Regions from separate parts of the Mesorhizobium oxytropidicola genome, predicted to be linked through region 1. Evidence: riboswitches for the same ligand, from Rfam matches in the RefSeq annotation. Region 1 holds a riboswitch; each other region holds the start of a gene.

Region 1 (3,527 bases):
CGGCAGAAAGCAGGGTCGAGAGGGCGGCCTGCCAGAGCGTGAAGCGCACGACACGTAGGAGATAGGGATCGAAAGCTGCCCAGGCGCCCGAAAGGTCATAAGCGCCTTCGACAAGCAACCCGGCAAACGCGCCGCCGATCAGCAGTGTGATCGCGGCGAGCGCGATGATGCCGGCGCTGATGCGGGGGTCGGACGCGCGCCTTCCACCCTCCCCCTTGTGGGGAGGGTCGGAACGCGGATGCCGCGAAGCGGTGTCCGCGAGCCGGGGTGGGGGTGAGGCCGTGCTCAGCGTCGCAGCCCCCACCCCGCTCCGCTTCGCGGATCGACCCTCCCCACAAGGGGGAGGGTGAGAAGCGCGCTCATTTGCTCATCACCGCCAGCCATTCATCCACCCAGGCCTTGCGGTTGGCGGCAACCTCTTCGGGGCTGAACAGCAAGGTCTTGGTCGGCTTGACCAGTTTGTCGAAGGCCGGGTTGAGCGGCTTGTCGGTCTTTCCTGCCGGGAACATCCAGTTGGTCTCGGGGATGGCGTCCTGGAATTTCGGTCCGGTCATGAAGGCGATGAATTTTGCCGCCAGCGGGTTCTTGGCGCCGGTCGTGGTGATGCCGGCGACCTCGATCTGCAGATATTCACCTTCTTCGAACGAAGCCGCCTGATAGCGCTCGGTATTCTCGGCGACCATGTGGTAGGCCGGCGAGGTCGTGTAGGACAACACCATCGGCGCCTCGCCCTTGGTGAACAGACCATAGGCCTCGCTCCAGCCCGGCGTCACGGTCAGCACCTTTGTCTTGAGCTTGGCCCAGGCCTCCGGCGCCTTGTCGCCATAGACCGACTTCACCCACAACAGCAGGCCGAGGCCCGGCGTCGAGGTGCGCGGATCCTGGATGACGATCTTGTCGTCGGCACTGCCTTCGACCAGCTCCTTCAGGCTCTTGGGCGGCGTCTTCAGCTTCTGCGTGTCATAGACAACAGCGAAATAGCCGTAGTCGAAGGGCACAAACGTATCGTCCGTCCAGCCGCCCGGCACGTTGATATCGGAGACCGCGCCATGCGGGCAAACAACCCGCTAGCCTTGGCATCGGCGGTGAGATTGGTGTCGAGGCCGAGCACGATATCGGCCTTGGTCGATGCCCCTTCGAGCTTGACGCGGTTGAGCAGGGCGACACCGTCGGCGACCGAGACGAACTCGACATCGCAGCCGCATTCGGCCTCGAATTCCTTCTTCACCACCGGGCCTGGACCCCAGTCGGCGGTGAAGCTCTCATAAGTGTAGACGGTGAGCTTGTCCTTGGCCAAGGCCGGCCCGGACAGCGCCACAACCGTGGCTGAGACAAGAGCGTATAAAAGCGTGCGCATCGGCGCCTCCTTCGTTCGAATTGAAAGGAATTGAGGCGTCGGACTGTCCGAAACGTCTAATCCCTCCGCCGGTACAAACCGGATCAGGTTCAGCGGGTTGGCGAGATTGCCTCTCAGCCGGTCCGCGAAGATCGCGTCCGGCACCCCGTTAGAGCGTTTCGACACATAGGCCCGGCCGAGGAACCGCGCAAGTGGCAGTTTGCCGGCCTTCCGTTTCCGCTGCCGGGCTGGTACAGGCCACCAGATATGAGCACATTCACCATCCTGCTTGGCGGCGATCTCATCCGCACGCCCCGGCTCGACCGCCAGGTCGAGGGCTCGCGCGTCATCGCCGCGGATGCCGGCATCGGCCATGCCCGGCTGCTCGGCCTTGTGCCCGAACTGTGGGTGGGCGATTTCGATTCGGTGCCGGCCAATCTGCCTGACGACCTCGCTGCCGTGCCCCGCCAGACCTTCCCGGCGGAGAAGGACAAGACCGACGGTGAACTGGCGATCGCCGCAGCCCTCGAGCGCGGCGCGACCCGCCTTGTGCTGGCAGGCGCGTTCGGCGGCAAGCGCGCCGACCACGCTTTCCTGCATCTGGCGCTCGCCCTGCGCCTGGCCGAGGCCGGAACGGACGTCCTGCTGACCAGCGGCGCCCAGGAAGGTATCCCTCTGCTGTTGGGAACGGCCGGCTTCGATTATGCCGACGGCACCCTGTTTTCGATCCTCGGCTTTTCCGAACTTGCCGGCCTGACCGTCACCGGCGCGAAATGGCCGCTGAGCCAGGTCGAGGTGGCTTTCGGCTCGTCCCTGACCATCTCCAACGAGGTCAAGTTCGACAAGACCGGGGGCAGCCTCGAAATCGCCCTCGGCCACGGCCGCGCGCTGCTGCTCGCTCATCCCTATCCCTTGCCCGAAAGCTGACATGGCCCCGCCCCTTCTCAATCTCGACGGGATAAAACTGACCTTCGGCGGCACCCCGCTGCTCGACGGCGCCGCCTTGACGGCTTCGGCCGGCGACAAGATCGCCCTGGTCGGCCGCAACGGATCCGGCAAGTCGACGCTGCTCAAGATCGCCGCTGGCCTGATCGAGCCGCAGGACGGCGAGGTGTTCAGCCAGCCTTCGGCGACGGTCCGCTATCTGCCGCAAATGCCCGACATGGAAGGTTTTGCCACCGTGCGCGCCTATGTCGAGGCGGGGCTTGGCCCCGCCGATGATCCCTACCGTGCCAGCTATCTGATGGAGCATCTCGGCCTCACCGGCGAGGAGCGGCCGGGCGATCTCTCCGGCGGCGAGGCCAGGCGTGCCGCACTGGCGCGCGTCATGGCGCCGGAGCCCGACATTCTGCTGCTTGATGAGCCGACTAACCATCTTGACCTGTCGGTCATCGAATGGCTCGAAGAGGAACTCGTGCGCACCTCTTCGGCGCTCGTCGTCATCTCGCACGACCGCCGCTTCCTCGAACGCGTGTCGCGCGCCACCGTCTGGCTCGACCGTGGCCAGACCCGCAGGCTGGACAAGGGTTTCGGCCATTTCGAGGAATGGCGCGACCTGGTTCTGGAAGAGGAAGAGCGCGAGCAGCACAAGCTCGGCCGCCAGATCGTGCGCGAGGAACATTGGCTGCGCTACGGCGTCACGGCACGGCGCAAACGCAACATGCGCCGCCTTGGCGAGTTACAGACCATGCGCCAGCGCTTCCGGCGGTCATCGCGGCGCCGAAGGCAACGCGACCATGGTGGCGAGCGACGCCGCCGAATCCGGCAAGCTGGTGATCGAAGCGAAGAGCATCGAGAAGAGCTTTGGCGACCTCACCGTGGTCAAAGGCTTCTCGACCCGCATCCAGCGCGGCGACCGCGTCGGTCTCGTTGGCCCAAACGGCGCCGGCAAGACCACGCTTTTGAAGATGCTGACCGGCGAATTGGCACCGGACGCCGGTTCGATCAGGCTTGGCACCAATCTGGAAATCGCCACGCTCGACCAGAAGCGCGAGGCGGTCGATCCGCAGGAGACGCTGGCGCAATACCTCACCGACGGACGCGGCGAGAACCTCGTCATCAATGGCGAGCAGCGCCATGTCGTCTCCTACATGAAGGATTTCCTGTTCAAGCCGGAGCAGGCGCGCACGCCGGTGCGCGAACTGTCCGGCGGCGAGCGGGCGCGGCTGATCCTGGCGCGCGTGCTGGCCCG
Region 2 (3,527 bases), 2.3 Mb from region 1:
GTCGCGTCCGATATCCAGCACCGGCTGCTCGGCGCTTTCTCGCTCACACCATGGCGCCAGCATGCCGCCGGCAAACCACGATGCATTGCCACCGAGGCAATGCCGGGTCTCGACGACGGTCACCGCCGCGCCTCGGATCGCGAGTTCGAAGGCCGCGGTGAGGCCGGCGACGCCAGCCCCTTTGACGAGCACCCTCATGACGGCTCCGGCACCTCTGGCATGAGCGGTACGCCGGTCTTGTCAGCCGGCATGTAGAGATCGCCACCCTCGCGGTATTTCGCCGCCATCGCCGCCATGCCCTCTTTCTGTGCCTCGGCGCGGATGTCGTGGGAGATACGCATGGAGCAGAATTTCGGTCCGCACATCGAGCAGAAATGTGCCACCTTATGCGCCTCCTTGGGCAAGGTCTGGTCGTGGAAAGACCGCGCGGTTTCGGGATCGAGCGAGAGGTTGAACTGGTCCTCCCAGCGGAACTCGAAGCGCGCGCGGGAAAGGGCATCATCCCTGACTTTTGCTGCCGGATGGCCCTTCGCCAGATCGGCGGCGTGGGCGGCGATCTTGTAGGTGATCACGCCGATCTTGACGTCGTTGCGATCGGGAAGGCCGAGATGCTCCTTCGGCGTGACGTAGCAGAGCATGGCGGTGCCGAACCAGCCGATCATCGCCGCGCCGATGCCTGAGGTGATGTGGTCGTAGCCCGGCGCGATGTCGGTCGTCAGCGGTCCGAGCGTATAGAACGGCGCCTCGCCGCAGACGGCGAGCTGCTTGTCCATGTTCTCCTTGATCTTGTGCATCGGCACGTGGCCGGGGCCCTCGATCATCACCTGGCAGTCCTTTGCCCAGGCGATCTGCGTCAACTCGCCGAGCGTTTCCAGCTCGGCGAATTGCGCCGCGTCGTTGGCATCGGCGATCGAGCCGGGACGAAGGCCGTCGCCTAGCGAGAAGGACACGTCATAGGCGCGGCAGATGTCACATATCTCCGCGAAATGCTCATAGAGAAAGCTTTCCCGGTGATGGTGCAGGCACCATTTGGCCATGATCGAACCGCCGCGAGACACGATGCCCGTGACCCGGTCAACGGTCAGCGGGATGTAGTGCAGCCGCACGCCGGCGTGGATGGTGAAATAGTCAACCCCCTGTTCGGCCTGTTCGATCAGCGTGTCACGGTACACCTCCCAGGTCAGGTCCTCGGCAATGCCGCCGACCTTCTCGAGCGCCTGATAGAGTGGCACCGTGCCGATCGGCACCGGCGCATTGCGAACGATCCAGTCGCGGATGTTGTGGATGTTGCGGCCGGTCGACAGGTCCATCACCGTATCGGCGCCCCAGCGGATCGCCCAGACCATTTTTTCGACCTCTTCGGCCATCGATGAGGTGACCGCCGAGTTACCGATATTGGCGTTGATCTTCACCAGGAAACTGCGACCGATGATCATCGGTTCGCTCTCGGGATGATTGATGTTGGCTGGAATGATCGCCCGCCCGCGCGCCACCTCGTCGCGCACGAATTCCGGCGTGACGAAATCGGGAATAGCCGCGCCGAAGCTCTCACCGTCGCGCGGCAGCTTGCCGCGCATGATCTCGCGTCCAAGGTTCTCGCGGATGGCGACGAACTCCATTTCGGGCGTGATGATGCCGGCGCGCGCGTAGGCAAGCTGGGTCACTGCCTTGCCAGCCTTGGCCCTGAGCGGCCGGTTGCGGACCGGAAATTCCGGCGTCAGGCGCTCGCCCACGGCGAATCCATTGTCTTCGGGCCGAACATGGCGGCCGTCATAGGCCTCGACATCGCCGCGTGCCGTAATCCATTCGTGGCGAAGCCGGGCGAGGCCATTTTCGATGCTGGTTTCGACAGTCGGGTCCGTATAGGGGCCGGACGGATCGTAGACGGTGACGGGCGGTTCGCCTGCCGTCGGATGGACGGAGATTTCGCGCATCGGCACCCTGATGTGCGGATGGAGGACGCCGGACTTGTGGATTTTCCGTGAGGCAGGCAGCGGTCCCGTCGAGACGGCTGGGGTGAGGGCATTCATCTTGAGGCTCCTTTGCTCATTGCATTGGAGACCCAGTTCTGTGCCGGAAGGATGAGACGCTTCGGTCGCCCTGCTTGAAAAACAGGACTTCGGGCGTGAACTCCCGCAAAGCGCTTGCACCGTCCCTACGCCAGTATGAACTGGATCAGGTTCAACGGGTCACTGCGCCGCGAAGCCAGCAGTATCTCAGCCCCTTGCCGGGACTCCCCTGGTGAATGCTCCAAGTTGAATGGGCCGGCGCTATTTTGTCAAGCGCATTTGGCCGGCGCGGCAACCGGGACTGATTGCTGTTGTGGACGAAGGTCGGCGGCGAAGCTCAGGCGAAGGCCCAGATATCCTCGGCCTGGAAGCCGACCTGGTAACCCGCCGTCTTCAGTTTGACCACGACCTGGCCGATCTCCGGGGCCGGCAACGCACCAACCTCGACCTTGATCATGCCCGGACGATAGCGTTTGAGGTCGAGTTGTTCGAAGACGATCCAGTCGGCGCCTTCGCAATCGACGAGGAAGGCATCGATGTGGCTGATGCCGTTGCGATCGAGCAAGGTCTGCAGCGTTTCCGAGGGCACCTCGATGTCTTTCAGGTGTGGCGCGAATTTGTTGAAGTTCGCGTCGGCCTCGCCCCAGGCGTTCTTGCCTGACATCAGATTGGTGTCGGTAACCGAGGAGCAGCCGATGAACTCGATCGGCAGCGTGCCCGCCTCGAGCGCGGCGGCATCGAAGGTGTGGACGGTGATCGTGCCTTTCGCCTTGGTGACGGCCACCGGCTCGATGATGAAGCGGTTCGTGTCGGGATAGTTGGCGCGCAGCCGCTTCTGATTGTACGGGATCGGCTCGACCAGCATGGCGCGGGCGCCGGATATCCTGTGCAGCCATGGCGTGACGTCGTCGAACAGCGCGCCGTCGCAAGCGCCGACATTGACCATCTGGAACGGCTGCCCTGCCCCACCGAAGCGTGCCTTCAGCGCCGCCTTGGCCAGGAATTTCGTACCGCGCAGCGAAGGCCCTCGATCGAGCAGGCCTGAGGGAAGGCCGAGCGACAAGGCGATGCGCGCCAGATTGGATAGCGAACTCATGGCTTGTCTCCGGGAATGATGTGCAAGGCGGCGCGATGCTGGCCGCGCGCCACCGCTGCCCACAGCGCCATGAACGGCGTCGCCAGCAGCAGGAAGGGCGGGATCAGGTGTGGAAAATAGATGCGCGTGTCGTGGATCGGGAAGACCGTGAACTTGGCCAGTGCCCCCAGCACCAGCGCCGCGAACAAAATGCCGGCGCGGCGGTCGAGGCGGAAGCCGGCGCGGCTGGCGGCGAACCAGCCGGCCAGTGCCAGCACCGAAACACCGACCCAGCTGTTCAGATTGACGGCACGCAGCAGCGAGGCCGCAAACGCCCTGAGATAGGCGGTGACCGAAAACGCCGGCTCGAAGCCGTCCATATTGTAGTGCTGCTCGATGCTGGAGAACCACAGATGCGGCCACCAGCCGGGATGATGGGCCCA
Region 3 (3,527 bases), 1.9 Mb from region 1:
CGACAATGCCCATTTATTGGGAAATCCAATTTTGTCTGCGCAATTCCGGACGGGAAACCGCTACGCGAATGGAATTGCCTTTTGAGGAGACGTGACATGGCGACTTCGATCGAACGCGCAGTGCTTGCCGGTGGTTGTTTCTGGGGCATGCAGGATCTGATACGGCGCTATCCCGGCGTCATCTCCACCCGTGTCGGCTATAGCGGCGGCGATGTGCCAAACGCCACCTACCGCAATCACGGCACTCATGCCGAAGCCATCGAGATCAATTTCGATCCGGCCGTGATCAGCTATCGCACGCTGCTGGAGCGCTTTTTCCAGATCCACGATCCGACGACGCGCAACCGCCAGGGCAACGATGTCGGGATGAGCTACCGTTCGGCGATCTACTATACCAGCGACGAGCAAAAGCACGTGGCCGAAGACACCATCGCCGATGTCGATGCCTCCGGCCTGTGGCCTGGCAAGGTCGTCACCGAAGTCGCGCCGGCCGGCGCCTTCTGGGAGGCCGAGCCCGAGCATCAGGATTATCTGGAGAAATATCCCAACGGCTACACCTGCCATTTCGTCAGGCCGGGCTGGAAGCTGCCGGTGCGTGAGAAGGCCGCGTCCTGACGTTTGGCGAAACGCATCGTTGGGAAGCGATGTCGAAACAAAGAAAGCCGCGGGGCGGATGCCCCGCGGCTTTTCTTCGTTTATGGCGATGACTTGCTTGCATCGGAGTTCATGTCGCCCGGTGTGGTGGAGGTGGTGCTTGCTGCCGGATCGACGGTGTTGGGCGAAGCCGGCTTGCTCGGGTCTCCAGTGATCGACCCGCCGCCACCCAGATCTGGTGCAATGCTTTTGGCGCGGTGCGCTGAAAAAACGGCTTCCCCTTCGGTTCGAATGGTGCTTTAACGCGCCCATCCACAGGGGTGCTCCGTACGGTCGGGCTGAGACGGGGGCGGCAAGCCCATAGACCCTAGAAGCTGATCTGGGTAATACCAGCGGAGCGAGGCGGGCTATGTTTTCAGGCGCACAGATTTCCCTATATCCCATGGCCGACGATTTCGTCGGCGTCATCCTGGGCGCGCTCGGCGCGCTCGATCCCTACCGGGACAGGCTCAGGATCGAGACCGACGACATCTCGACCTTGCTGGTCGGGCCGCCCGAAGTGTTGTTCCCGGCGCTGCGCGACCTGTTCGTGGCGGCGGCGCGGAGCGGCAAGCATTGCGTGCTGTCGGCGGCCATTTCGCGCGGCTGCCCGGGCGAGCCGGACGATCCGATCTGCCGCTCCGACGCGTTTGGCGGACCTGTCGGGCCGCTCGGCCCACGCAAGGAAGCCGCCATCACCGCCGTGCGCAAAGCTGCTGCCACCGGCCAGCCGGCGGCGGCGCAATTCTCGCTCTATGTGATGGGCGCCGGCGACCACATGGACGAGATTTATGGCTGCATCGATTTCCTGAAACAGTCCGGCGTCTACGATCGCTCCAAGAATTTCTGCACCAAACTGCGCGGTGATACGGGCGCGATCTTTTCGGCACTGAACGAAGCTTTCTGCCGCTTCGGGCCAGGCGCCGGGCACGTAACCCTCGACGTCACGGTTTCGGCCAACAGCCCGTCGGCTGTCTAAGCCGGCCGCGCTTCGGCGCGACCCCGTCAAAGGTTATGCCCGTGGTGTCATCATCAGTCGCGTCGCGCCCGCTCGTGGGTTCCCTTGCCAAGGCTGTACCCGCCGTCATCTCGGTCGGGTTGCTGCTTGTGGCGTGGGAGATCTACGCCACCTATTCCGGCATCAAGCCGACGATTCTGCCGGCGCCGTCACGCGTCTTCGAACAGGCGACGCTCAATCGCGACGCGCTGATCGACAACGCCATTCCCACCATCCGCGCCACACTGATCGGCTTTGCCTGCTCGCTCGGCGCCGCCTTCGCGCTGTCGATGTTGGTCGACTTCTTCCAGCCGCTGCGGCGCGCGCTGTTTCCCGTCTTCATCGTCAGCCAGACCTTGCCGCTGGTGGCCATCGCGCCGCTGGTGGTGCTGTGGTTCGGCTTCGGGCTGGCGCCGAAGATCATGCTGGTGGCGCTGGTCACCTTCTTCCCGATGCTGGTGGCTCTGGTACAGGGCTACGAGGCGACCGAGGTCGAGATCGGCCAGATGTTGCGGGCCATGGGGGCAGGGCGCTGGCGCGTCTTCGTGCTGGCACGGCTGCCTTCGGCGCTGCCCTATTTCTTCGCCGGCTTGAGGATCTCCATCACCTATGCCGTGGTCGGCGCGATCTTCGCCGAATATGCCGGCGCGGCGAAGGGGCTGGGCATCTACATGCTCAACGCCAAGAACAATTTCCGCCCCGATCTGGTTCTGGCCGCTGTCGGCGTCAGTGCCGCGCTCACGCTGATCCTGTTCGGGCTGACGGTGCTCTTGCAGCGCCTCGCCATGCCCTGGGAACGGGCCGGCCGGCAGCCGGCAGGGAAGGGGGCGCAGGGATGAGCCGGCTCGAATTGCGGCATGTGCACAAAGCGTTTGGCGGGCTCGACGTGCTCGCCGATATTTCGCTCAGCGTCGGCGCCGGCGAATTCGTCTCGATCCTTGGGCCGTCGGGCGCCGGCAAGTCGACGCTGTTCCAGCTCCTGACGGGTGCCGAGCATGGCGAGGGCGAGATGTTGTTCGACGGTGCGCCGCTCGACGACCATGGCAGGCATTTCGCCTTCATGCCGCAGCGCGACGCGCTGATGCCGTGGCGGCGCATCCTCGACAACGCGACGCTCGGGCTCGAAGTGCAAGGCGTCAGACGCAAAGCGGCGCGGGCGCGTGTCGCGCCGCTGTTTGCCGAGTTCGGGCTTGCCGGCTTCGAGCGGCATTTCCCGGCACAGCTTTCGGGCGGCATGCGCCAGCGCGCGGCATTGCTGCGCACGGTGGTGCAGGAGCGCGATATGCTTTTGCTCGACGAGCCGTTCGGCGCGCTCGACGCGCTGACCCGCGCGGCCATGCAGCGCTGGCTCGAGCAGATGTGGCGGCACCATCGCTGGACCGCGCTGCTGATCACCCATGATGTGCGCGAGGCCGTGTTCCTGTCCGACCGCATCTATGTGCTGTCGGCGCGCCCGGCCCGTGTGCTGCGTGAAATCGGAGTGCCGTTGCCGCGCCCCCGCGATCCAACCGGCGCCGCCGCGCAGCAGGCCGGCGCACTCGAGGCCGAGATTCTCGACATTTTGCTCAACCCGCAACCATCCAAAGGACATGACCATGACTGACTTGACGCGCCGGCAGGCCTTGCTGCTCACCCTTGCCAGCGGATTTCCGCTGATCGCTGGATCGAACCGCTCCTTCGCGGCCACGCAAAAAGTCAGCGTCGCGCTGGACTGGACGGTCAACACCAACCACATCGGGCTGTTCGTCGCCCGCGACAAGGGGTTCTATCGCGAGGCCGGCCTCGAGGTCGACATCCTGCCCTACAGCGATACCGGCGCCGGCACGCTGGTCGCCAACCGCGTCGCCGATTTCGGCATCAACGGCACAATCAGCCTGTTCACCCAGAGGACTGCCGG
Region 4 (3,527 bases), 3.0 Mb from region 1:
CGGTCCAAGCGTGTAGAAGGGCGCCTCGCCGCAGACGGCGAGCTGCTTGTCCATGTTCTCCTTGATCTTGTGCATCGGCACGTGGCCGGGACCTTCGATCATCACCTGGCAATCCTTCGCCCAGGCGATCTGCGTCAGCTCGCCGAGCGTCTCCAGTTCGGCGAATTGCGCTGCGTCATTGGCATCGGCGATTGAGCCGGGACGAAGACCGTCGCCGAGCGAGAAAGACACGTCATAGGCGCGGCAGATGTCGCAGATCTCCGCAAAATGCTCGTAAAGGAAGCTCTCCCGGTGATGGTGCAGGCACCATTTGGCCATGATCGAGCCACCGCGCGAGACGATGCCCGTGACGCGGTCAACGGTCAGCGGGATGTAGTGCAGCCGCACGCCGGCGTGGATGGTGAAATAGTCGACGCCCTGTTCGGCCTGCTCAACCAGCGTGTCGCGGTAGACCTCCCAGGTCAGGTCCTCGGCGATGCCGCCGACCTTTTCCAGCGCCTGGTAGAGCGGCACGGTGCCGATCGGCACCGGCGCATTGCGCACGATCCAGTCCCGGATGTTGTGGATGTTGCGGCCGGTCGACAAATCCATCACCGTATCGGCGCCCCAGCGGATCGCCCAGACCATCTTTTCCACTTCCTCGGCCATCGACGATGTGACGGCGGAGTTACCAATATTGGCGTTGATCTTGACCAGGAAATTGCGGCCGATGATCATCGGCTCGCTCTCGGGATGATTGATGTTGGCTGGAATGATCGCCCGCCCGCGGGCCACTTCGTCGCGCACGAATTCCGGCGTGACAAAATCCGGTATCAATGCGCCGAAGGCTTCGCCGTCGCGTTGCAGCTTGCCGCGCAGGACCTCGCGGCCGAGGTTCTCGCGGATGGCGACGAACTCCATTTCGGGCGTGACGATGCCGGCGCGCGCATAGGCGAGCTGTGTCACCGCCTTGCCTGATCTGGCCCTGAGCGGCCGGTTGCGGACGGGAAATTCCGGTGTCAGGCGCTCGCCCGCCGCGAATCCGTTGTCTTCCGGCCGGACATGGCGGCCGTCATAGGCTTCGACATCGCCGCGTGCCGTAATCCATTCATGGCGAAGCTGGGCGAGGCCCTTTTCGATGCTGGTTTCGACGGTCGGGTCGGTATAGGGGCCGGACGGATCATAGACGATGACGGGCGGCTCGCCGGCTGTCGGATGGACGGAGATTTCGCGCATCGGCACCCTGATCTGGGGGTGGATGGCACCGGGCTTGTGGATTTTTCGTGAGGCGGGCAGCGGTCCCGTCGACACGGCGGGGGTGAGGGCATTCATCTTGAGGCTCCTTTGCTCATGCATTGGAGACCCAGTTCTGTGCCGGAAGGATGAAAAGACGCTTTTGTCGACCTGTTCAAAACAGGACCACGGGCGTGAACTCCCGCAAAGCGCTTGCACCGTCCCTACGCCAGTATGAACTGGATCAGGTTCAACGGGTCACTGCGCCGCGAAAGCCAGCAGTATCTCAGCCCCTTGCCGGGACTCCCCTGGTGAATGCCTTAAGTTGGACGGGCCAGCGCAATCTTGTCAAGCGCATTCGGGCGCCTTCGACCGGCCGCCAATGAAACCCAGCATAAAACCCCCGCATGCATCGGGGACAAAATCACGCTCCTGAAACCAGGGCGGGAATGGCCAAAGCCGCATTCGCCTCGTCGAGGATGGAAAACCTGTACCGGCCATGTGCGTCGAGATCGACCGAGTAGCTCAGGCGGTCACGTATGTGGTTGTGCTGGTCAAAAGTGACGATCCTCGGTTTCAGCGAGGTGATCTGCGCTTCGTCCAGGTAGATGGAGTTGCAGACAATGATCTGGTCGTCTGGCTGGCAGGTGCGGGCGGCAGCACCGTTGAGGATGCAGCACCGCGAGCCGCGCTCGCCCAGAATCACATACGTTGAAATCCGCGCACCGGAATTCTTGTTCCATATCTCCACGAATTCCATCGGCAGTATCCCGGCTGCTTCGCAGTGGTCAGGGTCCAGCGTTATCGAACCGTGGTAGTTGAGGTTTGCTTCGGTGACGTGGATACCGTGCAGCTTGCCGGCGACTATTTTTCGCATTGCTCTGTTGCCCCATAGATCATTCATGATCCGTCCTGGCGCGCTCGCTTGGTCGGCTAAATGCCGACGACGAGAGCACCACCGCTAAGACCCGCACCCGCCGCCGCCAGAAGAATCTTCTCACCCGACCGAAATGGCTCCGTCTGATGGACCAGCGAGAGCGAGAGCGGGATCGTTGCTGCGGAAGAATTGCCGTAGTCGGCGATCGTCTTAACGGTTACATGATCCGCTATGCCAAGGTTCCTCCCGACCGCATCGAAGATGCGGGCATTGGCCTGATGCGGCACGAACCGATCGATGTCCTGCGGCCGCGTCCGGGCTGTGGCCAATGCATCCTGCGAGCAGGCGGTCATCATCTCGACGGCCTTGGCGAACACTTCGCGGCCGTCGGTCATCGTCATGCGGGTTTGCCCGAGGTCGAGGTCGCCATGGAACGGGATGTTGCTTCCGCCCGCCGGGATCTGAATCAGCCCGTAGCGCGAGCCGTCCGAATCCACCGAGGCTCCGAGAATCCCCCGATCAGCATCCTCGCACGGACCAATCACCAGGGCGCCGGCGGCATCGGCAAACAGCACGGCGCTGGCGCGCTCGGCCGGGTTGATGCGGCGGCTGAGGATGTTGGCGGCAATGACGAGGGCCGCTTTGCCGTGCAGCTGGGTGAATCCATCCGCGAACATCAGCGCATAGATGAAGCCGGCGCAGGCGCCGGTCAGGTCGACCGCTCCGGCTCGGCCGAGTCCGAGCCGGTGTGCGACCAGCGGCGCGCTTGGCGGCAGAAGGTGGTCGGGCGTCGAGGTGGCAAGCAACAGCAGACCGATGTCGCTGCGGTCGATGCCGGCGTTCGCCAGCGCCATGTCGCCGGCATGAGCGGCAAGGCCAGACAGCGTGTCTTCGTCCGTTGCCCAGAAGCGCGACAGTATCCCGGTACGCCGCTCGATCCAGCCCGGCTCGAGGCCGAGATTGCTCTCGATCTCGGCATTTGGCACTTTGCGACCAGGCGCATGATGGCCAAACCCGAGAATGCACGACGACCTGCTCATGGCCTCGAACCGAAGCGTTCGCCGGCCTCCTCGATGGCGTCATGGAGTCCGTCCAGTTCCTCGCCGGTGATGCAATAGGGTGGCAGAAGATAGAGGACATTGCCAAGCGGGCGCACGAGCAGGCCGCGCTCGAGGAAAAAAGCGCGCAGTTTCGGTCCGATCTCGGCCAGATAGCCGGCCGAGCCGGTGCGCAGATCGAGGGCCGCGATCGTGCCGGTCGTCCTGCTGTCGGCGAAGTTGGCATTGTCACGAAAGCGCCGAAGCCCGGCGGCCTGCATCGCACTCAACGCCGCGATCCGCTCGGCCACGGGCTCGTCGCGCCAGATCTCGACATTGGCGAGTGCGGCCGCACAGGCAATTGGATTGGCGGTGTAGGAGCTCGAATGGAAGAAGGTCTT

Evidence for each region. A riboswitch is a leader RNA that binds a small molecule or an ion and turns the genes downstream of it on or off. The one in region 1 is predicted to bind thiamine pyrophosphate.
Region 2: it holds a riboswitch for thiamine pyrophosphate, as region 1 does, so the genes downstream of both, thiC (phosphomethylpyrimidine synthase ThiC) here and thiB (thiamine ABC transporter substrate binding subunit) in region 1, are expected to answer to the same signal.
Region 3: it holds a riboswitch for thiamine pyrophosphate, as region 1 does, so the genes downstream of both, AC0V8S_RS16855 (YkoF family thiamine/hydroxymethylpyrimidine-binding protein) here and thiB (thiamine ABC transporter substrate binding subunit) in region 1, are expected to answer to the same signal.
Region 4: it holds a riboswitch for thiamine pyrophosphate, as region 1 does, so the genes downstream of both, thiC (phosphomethylpyrimidine synthase ThiC) here and thiB (thiamine ABC transporter substrate binding subunit) in region 1, are expected to answer to the same signal.

The regions. Positions count from the first base shown of each region.
Region 1 is NZ_CM149692.1:1,501,924-1,505,450, reverse strand. Features, by position in the region: gene thiP (thiamine/thiamine pyrophosphate ABC transporter permease) at 1-181, opposite strand, end outside; partial or broken gene thiB (thiamine ABC transporter substrate binding subunit) at 360-1,357, opposite strand; TPP riboswitch at 1,401-1,515, opposite strand; gene AC0V8S_RS07520 (thiamine diphosphokinase) at 1,604-2,263, shown strand; partial or broken gene AC0V8S_RS07515 (ABC-F family ATP-binding cassette domain-containing protein) at 2,265-3,527, shown strand, end outside.
Region 2 is NZ_CM149692.1:3,800,032-3,803,558, reverse strand. Features, by position in the region: gene thiO (glycine oxidase ThiO) at 1-198, opposite strand, end outside; gene thiC (phosphomethylpyrimidine synthase ThiC) at 195-2,030, opposite strand; TPP riboswitch at 2,135-2,250, opposite strand; gene AC0V8S_RS18930 (FkbM family methyltransferase) at 2,347-3,105, opposite strand; gene AC0V8S_RS18925 (hypothetical protein) at 3,102-3,527, opposite strand, start outside.
Region 3 is NZ_CM149692.1:3,365,621-3,369,147, forward strand. Features, by position in the region: gene msrA (peptide-methionine (S)-S-oxide reductase MsrA) at 97-615, shown strand; TPP riboswitch at 901-1,013, shown strand; gene AC0V8S_RS16855 (YkoF family thiamine/hydroxymethylpyrimidine-binding protein) at 1,004-1,612, shown strand; gene AC0V8S_RS16860 (ABC transporter permease) at 1,648-2,469, shown strand; gene AC0V8S_RS16865 (ABC transporter ATP-binding protein) at 2,466-3,233, shown strand; gene AC0V8S_RS16870 (ABC transporter substrate-binding protein) at 3,226-3,527, shown strand, end outside.
Region 4 is NZ_CM149692.1:4,491,211-4,494,737, forward strand. Features, by position in the region: gene thiC (phosphomethylpyrimidine synthase ThiC) at 1-1,311, opposite strand, end outside; TPP riboswitch at 1,416-1,532, opposite strand; gene panD (aspartate 1-decarboxylase) at 1,637-2,089, opposite strand; gene AC0V8S_RS22370 (beta-ketoacyl-ACP synthase III) at 2,146-3,129, opposite strand; gene AC0V8S_RS22375 (adenosylmethionine--8-amino-7-oxononanoate transaminase) at 3,126-3,527, opposite strand, start outside.